2 regions of the Vibrio alginolyticus NBRC 15630 genome follow, and region 2 is predicted to be linked to the other one. Evidence: riboswitches for the same ligand, from Rfam matches in the RefSeq annotation. Region 2 holds a riboswitch; the other holds the start of a gene.
What was found. Region 2 has a riboswitch for cyclic di-GMP ahead of gbpA (N-acetylglucosamine-binding protein GbpA). Riboswitches for the same ligand answer to the same signal wherever they lie in the genome.
Positions count from the first base shown of each region.

Region 1 (4,429 bases), on a different replicon from region 2:
TCTCGGGAACATGATTATCCGCTCAAACGAGCTTGAACAAGAAAAACACATGGAAGAAGCCTTCGTTAAACAAAACGACTTTATCCAGCAACAATTGATGTCTTGGTTACCTCAGTTTTCAGACAAATGTAAACAATTCGACGAATTTGGATTTTACTCGAGTGTCGCGAAACTATTAGTTGCATTTTGTAAACTAGACAGCGCCTACCTTCTTGGTGAATAATTGCCGCCTATTTTTAGGGAGCCTGCCTATCGGGCTTCCTGTATGCCTGAAAGTGACCAATTGTAAGTAACTTGGGTATAATATTCGTTTGCCTTAACTTAGCGCAAAGACGCTTGGTTATTTAGCAGTCAAAATGTGACTTCAAATACACAAATCTCTTGCTGAAAACATTGCTAGTCAGTCCACATAGGGCTAAAATGTGAGCGCAAACGATTAAATATGATTTATATGTAAACCGCTGAAATATAGCGGTTTTTGTGTTTTCTTAACAGGTTGATGGCAATTTCTCATCAGATAGAAAAAAGATAAAATTCATCGACCGATGCTGCTACGCACCCTTTTGTCGCACTTGGATCAACCGCTGCCGAGACACTTAGCGCCAATTTTATATTGCTAGGTGTGAAACCATTAGAGCATCAGGTACATCCAATACGACATATTTCAGTAGCTCGATACAGGACACCATTTATGGCCACGATAAAAGACGTTGCTCGCTTAGCCGGCGTTTCCACTACGACAGTTTCGCACGTTATCAATAAAACGCGTTTCGTTGCAGAAGCAACGCAAGAAAAAGTAATGAAAGCCGTTGACGAGCTGAATTACGCGCCAAGTGCCGTTGCACGCAGCCTAAAATGCAACTCAACTCGTACGATTGGCATGTTAGTAACTCAATCAACTAACCTATTTTTCTCAGAAGTGATTGATGGCGTTGAGAGCTACTGTTACCGCCAAGGCTATACTCTGATTTTATGTAACACAGGCGGGATTTACGAAAAACAACGCGATTACATTCGTATGCTGGCTGAAAAGCGCGTTGATGGCATCCTAGTGATGTGTTCTGACTTAACCGAAGAACTAAAAGAGATGCTTGACCGTCATGCGGACATTCCTAAAGTGGTCATGGATTGGGGCCCAGAGAGCTCACAAGCAGACAAGATCATGGATAACTCAGAAGAAGGTGGCTACATTGCAACCAAACATCTGATTGACAATGGTCATACGGATATCGCTTGTCTAAGCGGTCATTTTGAAAAGCTTGCTTGCCAAGAGCGCATTGCAGGTTTCCGTCGCGCAATGAGTGAAGCGAACCTAGCTGTAAATGAAGACTGGATCCTTGAAGGTAACTTTGAATGTGATACGGCCGTATTAGTTGCAGATAAAATTACCGCAATGGACAAGCGCCCGACGGCGGTATTCTGTTTTAACGACACAATGGCTCTAGGCCTAATGAGCCGCTTGCAACAAAACGGGATCAAAATTCCTGAAGATATTTCAGTGATCGGCTACGACAACATCGAGCTTGCGGAATACTTCTCTCCACCGCTAACGACTATCCACCAACCTAAACGTCGTGTTGGTAAAAATGCATTCGAAATTCTACTTGAGCGTATCAAAGATAAAGAACACGAAAAACGAATTTTCGAAATGCAACCTGAGCTTGTAATTCGAAATACTGTGAAAAAAATGAACTAAATTTCACTGTATTTAACCGTGTTAAATAAGCGCTCTACAGGGGCGCTTATTTTTTTGGGAAAATTAAGCATTCTCTAATACTTCACACAGCTCTAATAACAATTGACTAACGTTAACTCCCTGTTTTATATAAATGTAATATATATTAAGAACTCCTTTTCAAAGGCCAATTTGCACCTTTCCATATGCAAAATAGAGCATTCAATCTATCATTTTTATTGAACCGAAATCACACTTTTAACGCTAAACCGTGATGTTAATTCAATATAAGAAGTATGCTCATTGTGTCACGCACAGGGCAAACCATTCGAAAGAGTGGGACGCAAAGCCTCCGGCCTGAACCATATTACGATATGGAAGGTAGCGGGGTTACCGATGGCAAGTGTGTAAGCAATGACTTTACTCTGTAATGACATTGTTTTTACGCATGTTTGCTACTCTCTCGGACCTGACTTTTGGTGGCGTAATATTAATTACACCGAGATAACAAAACATGGATAAACCGATACTCAAAGACTCTATGAAGCTATTTGAGGCACTTGGTAATATCAAGTCGCGCTCAATGTTTGGTGGCTTCGGACTATTCGCTGATGAAACAATGTTTGCACTAGTGGTAAAGAATCAGCTTCATATCAGAGCAGACCAAAAAACTTCATCTGACTTCGAGAAACAAGGGCTAAAGCCTTACGTTTATAAAAAACGTGGCTTTCCAGTCGTTACAAAGTACTACGCTATTTCCAGCGATTTATGGGAATCAAGCGAACGCTTAATCGAAGTAGCGAATCAATCATTGAAAAAGGCAAAGCTTGAGAAAGAACAGCAAGCAAGTACAAAGCCTAACCGTTTGAAAGATTTGCCTAACTTACGACTGGCTACCGAGCGCATGCTAAAAAAAGCCGGCATCGAATCCGTAGAGAAGCTTGAAGAGGAAGGTGCGCTTAACGCCTATAAAGCGATAAGAGATACGCACTCTGCAACCGTCAACATTGAGTTGCTATGGGCACTAGAAGGTGCTATCAACGGCACTCATTGGAGTGTGGTACCTCAAGCTCGCCGAGATGAGTTGATGAACGGCCTCCAATAAAAGTCGGCCTAAAAACTATCTTGTAAAACCGCAGTCTAATCTGCGGTTTTTTTGTGAAATTTTTTCGGTTTTCCTACTGTCTTATTACATATATCCCAAATTGGAATCAAAATTATGAATAAGAAACTGATATTAGGTCTCATCCTACTAGCGGCTATCGTCTTTTTAGGTATTAACTTTGGCCAGTATTTAACCTTAGAGAATGCAAAAGCCCAACAAGAAGCACTAACTACATACATCGATCAGAATTTTGTATTCTCGGCTGCGATTTACTTTTTTACCTACATTGCAATTACCGCTTTTTCTATCCCAGGAGCGGCAGTAGTCACCTTACTTGGTGCAGCCTTATTTGGTTTTTGGACAAGCTTGCTACTGGTTTCTTTCGCTAGCACTATGGGGGCAACACTGGCCTTCTTGAGCAGCCGATACTTATTGCGTGACTGGGTACAAAACAAATTCGGAAATAAACTCAACGCAATTAATCAAGGTGTCGAAAAAGACGGAGCTTTTTATCTATTTTCCTTGCGTCTAATCCCTGTATTCCCTTTCTTTCTAATCAACTTACTGATGGGCTTAACACCGATGTCTGTAGGTCGATTTTATCTCACTAGCCAAATAGGTATGCTGCCAGGCACAGCCGTATATCTGAATGCAGGTACTCAATTAGCAACAATTGAAAGCCTATCGGGCATTGTTTCACCCGCAGTATTAGCGTCTTTTGCGCTATTGGGACTATTTCCAATCATCACTAAATGGGTTATGAATAAAGTAAGGCCGACACCAAGTCAGCAAAACTCGTAATTGGTGAAGTGGGTATTTTGATGAAAATATTTATCGCTAAAAACCCAGCAGAAGCACACATTGTATGTGAGCTGCTTAAAGTGGAACAAATTTACTGTGAAGTTCGCGGAGAAGGTATTTTCGGCTTAAAAGGAGAACTGCCGTTTGGTGATGATACCGATCCTTATGTGTGGCTTTTTGACACGGCACAAAAGATGAAAGCTGAAGAAATAGTAAAAGCATATCGAAAACAATCCGATAGGCATGAGTATCAAGATTGGCAATGCCCAAAATGTCATGAAATAAACGAAGGGCAATTTGGTGCATGTTGGCAATGTGGATATCAACTAGGAGAGCTATAGCGGCTCTCCTATTCAGTGGATGCACTCAGTTTTAAGCACATACAGCTTGCTGTTTAATAAACTCGATGGAGTGTTGATTGAAGTCTTCTGGACGCTCTACATTGCATACATGACCACAATTCGGGATTTCTCGTAGAATGCTGAGCTTATGTGCTGCAACCATTTCTTTGACAGGTTTAATAAACATGTAATCCCTGTCGCCCATTAAGTAAAGAGTCGGAATGGGTAACTCTCGATCTTTAAAATATTTCATTAACGGATTTACATCAGCGGCAAGAATAAACCAACGTTTAAATTCTTTTTGGCAAAGCTTCTTGGCTTCGCGAATAAAAAGGTGGCGAGATTCTCGTTGGCTTCTTTGAGGCATAACAATATAAGCGAACAGTTTGTAGAGCCACATGTACGGTAGGATATGCTTACAAAAATTACCTAATTTCACCAATATCTGAGAACGAGTGTTAAGCCTTGTGACAGCACCGCCGAGCACCATCGAACGTACGCGCTCTG
Region 1 covers NC_022349.1:106,422-110,850, reverse strand. Annotated here, with positions in the region: gene torD (molecular chaperone TorD) at 1-223, shown strand, start outside; gene purR (HTH-type transcriptional repressor PurR) at 692-1,696, shown strand; cyclic di-GMP riboswitch class I at 1,984-2,073, shown strand; gene N646_RS00455 (TfoX/Sxy family DNA transformation protein) at 2,190-2,780, shown strand; gene N646_RS00450 (TVP38/TMEM64 family protein) at 2,895-3,581, shown strand; gene N646_RS00445 (DUF2007 domain-containing protein) at 3,602-3,922, shown strand; gene N646_RS00440 (alpha/beta fold hydrolase) at 3,954-4,429, opposite strand, start outside.
Region 1: linked by a shared signal. The riboswitch ahead of N646_RS00455 (TfoX/Sxy family DNA transformation protein) and the one ahead of gbpA (N-acetylglucosamine-binding protein GbpA) in region 2 are both predicted to bind cyclic di-GMP.

Region 2 (4,429 bases):
ACCTTGCCACCTTGGTTAAGCCCGCAATTACATTTCTAACGGGTACGGATTTTTTGAACTTTAGTTTTCATTTTCTAAGAGAGAAATAAATAGACTTCACCTATTTCAATAATAAGAATATTCAATTGTTGTGATTGCACGAATTTCATTACTCTTTTGGCAAGGAGAATGGGGGAAATATGGCAACAAAAGCAATTGTAGTAGAAGGTGGCGCGATGCGAGGCGTCTTCGCAAGCGGAGTGTTAGATGCGTTTTTAGAGCAGAGTTATAAACCGTTTGATTTTGCAGTCGGTGTATCTGCTGGTGCATCAAATTTGATTGGGTATTTGACCGACTACCCGCATCGCAGTATTAACGTCATTACTAAGCTGGCCACAAGCAAACGCTTTTTTGACCCGACTCGCTTCGTTAAAGGTGGAGACCTCATCGATGTGAAGTGGTTGTTTGAAGAATCTAATCGCTTGTATCCCGTCGATGAAAATAAACTGTTTAATGGCGTTCCTTTTCTCGCAGCGACAACAAATGTAGATACAGGGCAAGCAGATTACTATCGCGTGACACGTGATAATTTTCACCATGCGATTGAAGCGACAACAGCGTTACCGATTGCCTACAAGCATACCCCTTGTTTTTCTGGTGGTTGTTATACCGATGGTGGGGTCGCTGATTCTATCCCAGTGCGTGAGGCTTATCGTCGAGGGGCTCGCGACATAACCGTAGTACTCTCTCACCCGCTGAATTATGCCAAAAAACCAGTTAAGACCACATGGCTGATGAAGAAACTGTTTGCGGAGCACCCCAAAATGGCGGATGCGATGTTAAGACGTGCAGATAACTATAATCAATCATTAGAGTTTATTCGTAACCCTCCACCAGGAACACATGTTAGGGTGATTGCCCCACCAGATAATTTTCATGTTCAGCGCTTATCAATGCGACAATCCGTTTTACTAGAAGGGTATGAAATGGGGCTGATTGAGGGGCGAGCGCATCTCACTAGTTTATCTGGTGTTTATGGTTTAGACCGGGAAAATTGTCATTTTTGCGTTTGATTATAAAAGAGCCTCATAGTGAGGCTCTTTTTACTTAACGTTCGAAGGGTGATTTAGTTGACTTTATCCCAAGCCATCTCCCAGTGTGAACCTATTCCAGGCTCGTAATGGTTTGCGCTTTCTTTCCACTGCATACAGTAACCAGAGTATGGGAAAGGTTTACATTGATAAATGCCCCCGTCGCTGGCAAGCACTTTTGTGCCCGCCGTGTAGCTAGATAGTCCTTCAGGGAAGACAAAATCGTACTCATCAGATGGTGGTGGAGTAACTGACTCTTCTTTTAAGTGAAAGTCGAGTGTTTGCTGATCCACCAAGTTGCCATCTTTATCCTTAATACGTGTTACGAGCATATGGTGACCCGGCTCCGATTTACTTAAAGCGAGCGATATCGCCTCTACCGAGCCGTCTTTCATTTCGTTTGCCCAACTTGCAAGTGGTTCGCGATGGTGATTGTAAACGGTGAGTTCTGCATTTAAATCGCCTTCAGCAGTTAGTGTCAGATCCAACGTTGTCGGTGTTGACTCAATGATATACTCGTCTGCTAAGCCATCTACTGTGAGTGAGTATTCTGGGACAGGAGTTTCAATGTTATAGCCGATCTCTACTCGCTCAAGGCCGCTATTTGCTTGCAGATACACCGGATTAGTACCATAAACAGGAGTGAATTTATCCTCTGCATACTGCCCGGCTTGCAGTTTTGCTTGTTTTTGGTTTAGCTTAGTCGCGAGTGCGTAAGACCAGTTTTTCGCTTGGCCCATTGCTGCATCGGTAATTTCTAGTTCAGTTCTATACGCCAAGTTTTCACCTGCTTGATCAAATACGCGTGTATAAACCGAATCCCCAATATTTAAATCCATTGTAGGAATAATTTGACCGCCTTGCTTCCAATCTGGAATAACGGGACTGTCACCATCAAATTTCACATCGATCACGTTATAAAATGAGGCTGCAGTGTCGCCAACATCCCATACTGCCAGGATGACATGGTATCCCTCGCGAGTAGGCACATTACATTGATGGCTTACCTGTTTCGGGGGTTGAACCATATTGCCGTCGATGACACAGAAAGGAGTTAGATCAAAAGAGTCTCGTGATAGTGAAGCGTTTGGGTTCCAATCAGGCTTGGTGATGTAATATTTCCAGTCGCGCGTCACGTGGTTAGCGGTAAATGTCCATTCAAAAGTTTGTGTACCTGCTTGAATAGGGCGTTTTACCCAGCGGTCGGCAGTTTGCTCATCAAGGGCAGCTGCTAAAGCGGTTTCGGCACTCGCTATTTTACCATCGCGAGGCCCTGTTTCGGGAAAGCCATCAGGGCCTTCAACGCTTTGCGGTTCATATTGAATCGCACCGCAGTTATTATTTTTTTCGTTAGTATCTGGCGTTGGATACTTACATAGTGCCGAGCGACTTGCAGCGACACCACCATTGGTTTCTGATACATAACCGTGAGCCGCAGCACCTGAGCTAATGCTTGCAAGTGCTAACGCGAGTACGGATTTGGTTGGAAATGATTTCATCACATGTCCTCTGTTATGGCTGACAAACTAATGTCACACTCCGGCGCATGCTGAGCATAAAGCAACTCTACAGAAATTGGACTTCTGTAACACTGCGTCATGGTAACCCCGCTATCATGAGCATTCTTTTAGATTTTTAAATGCTGACAGACCGGAAGCTTTGCGTCCCACCCTTTCGAATGGTTTGCCGAAATGTGATTGAGCAGCCAAAATTTAGCTTAAGAATTTACATGTGGAAAAGTAAACGTCACTGACATGGAATCCTGTTCTCAAATTGAAAGATAACGATATCTTAACCTCGTCAATATTGTGCAGTGTTGTCTTGCAAGGTATTGATTTTAATTTTGTTTTTATCTTTTTTATAGTCATCGTGAATGAGTGGGGGTTTGTTGGGGATAAGTGGAGAGGAATCGTGCTAAGGGTGGAAGAAGTTCTGTCTAAAGGGCGGAGTGTACCGCCCTTTGAATGGTGTTATTTCGGCATGATGACAGTATCAATCACGTGAATGACACCGTTTTTAGCTTTCACATCGGTTGCAATGACATTTGCATCGTTAACCATGACTTTATCGCCCATGGTTTTAATCATCACATCTTGCCCCTGAACCGTAGTCGCTTTGTCTAGCTTAACAACATCGGCAGCCATCACTTTCCCTGGGACGACGTGATAAGTCAAAACAGATACTAACTTGTCTTTGTTTTCCGGCATTAAGAGCATGTCGACTGTGCCGTCTGGCAGTTTTGCAAAAGCGTCATCCGTTGGTGCAAAAACAGTAAATGGGCCTTCCCCTTTGAGAGTGTCAACCAAGCCCGCTGCTTTTACCGCAGCAACAAGCGTATTGAAAGAGCCGTTTTCAGCGGCAACGTCGACAATATCGGCTTTCATCATGCCATGCTCATGAGCCTTGACGGGAAGCATAAAAGATAACGTCGCCATCAGTGTCGCCGCGATAACTAAGATACGTTTGAACATAATGTGTTCCTTACTAGTTGAGGGTACAACTGGTTCCCTGGAGTGTGTTTGCATTTGTACGCATTGTGATTGAGAGATGATCATCGCGTCCTACTTTCTTTTGAGGGTCTAACATGTCGCGCAAGAATTCGTCTGCCTTCTTGTTTCACATCGGCTCGTTTCCGCCACGTCCATAAGCGCTCTCTTGCTGCCTTAGCTGCGTTGTCTGGTGTGATAATAGGTGCAAGGTAACGGCTATCTGGCTGCAACTGATACATGACAGCTTCCATCTGGGTCATTGTCCAAGGCTCGAATAAAAGAGGGGGAGGAACCATTTGCAATTCAGGTACCCACTTGTAGATGAACGTGCCGTCAGGATCATGTTCTTGGGCTTGCTTGATCGGATTATAAATACGGATTGTGTTAGTCCCGGTTACTCCTGCTTGCATTTGGAATTGTGGGTAATGAATTCCGGGCTCAAAGTCGAGAAACAGTTGCGCTAAATGCGTTACACCTACTCGCCAATTCATGTTCATGTGGTGAGTAAGAAAGCTAACCAGCATGGCACGCATGCGAAAGTTAATGTAACCAGTGTGGTGCAAACAGCGCATGCAGGCATCAATCAAAGGTACGCCAGTATGCCCGGATTTCCATGCTGCTAACTTTTCTTCATCGAAAGTACTACTTTGTTTAATCAATGGTTCGTAAGCCCGATTAACGCAGTAAAACTCCATGTCGTATTCCGATTCGAATTTTTGGATGAAGTGACAGTGCCAATGAAGCCGTGAAGACAATGCAATTAAGCTGCGACGAAACCCAGCGACTTGCCAGTGTTTCAAAAGGTATTGATAAACTTCACGCAAGGATATGTTACCCCAAGCGAGATATGGAGAAAGTCGAGTACAGGCT
Region 2 covers NC_022359.1:253,472-257,900, reverse strand. Annotated here, with positions in the region: gene N646_RS16490 (patatin-like phospholipase family protein) at 180-1,052, shown strand; gene gbpA (N-acetylglucosamine-binding protein GbpA) at 1,106-2,569, opposite strand; cyclic di-GMP riboswitch class I at 2,668-2,768, opposite strand; gene N646_RS16480 (fasciclin domain-containing protein) at 3,041-3,541, opposite strand; gene N646_RS16475 (cryptochrome/deoxyribodipyrimidine photo-lyase family protein) at 3,622-4,429, opposite strand, start outside.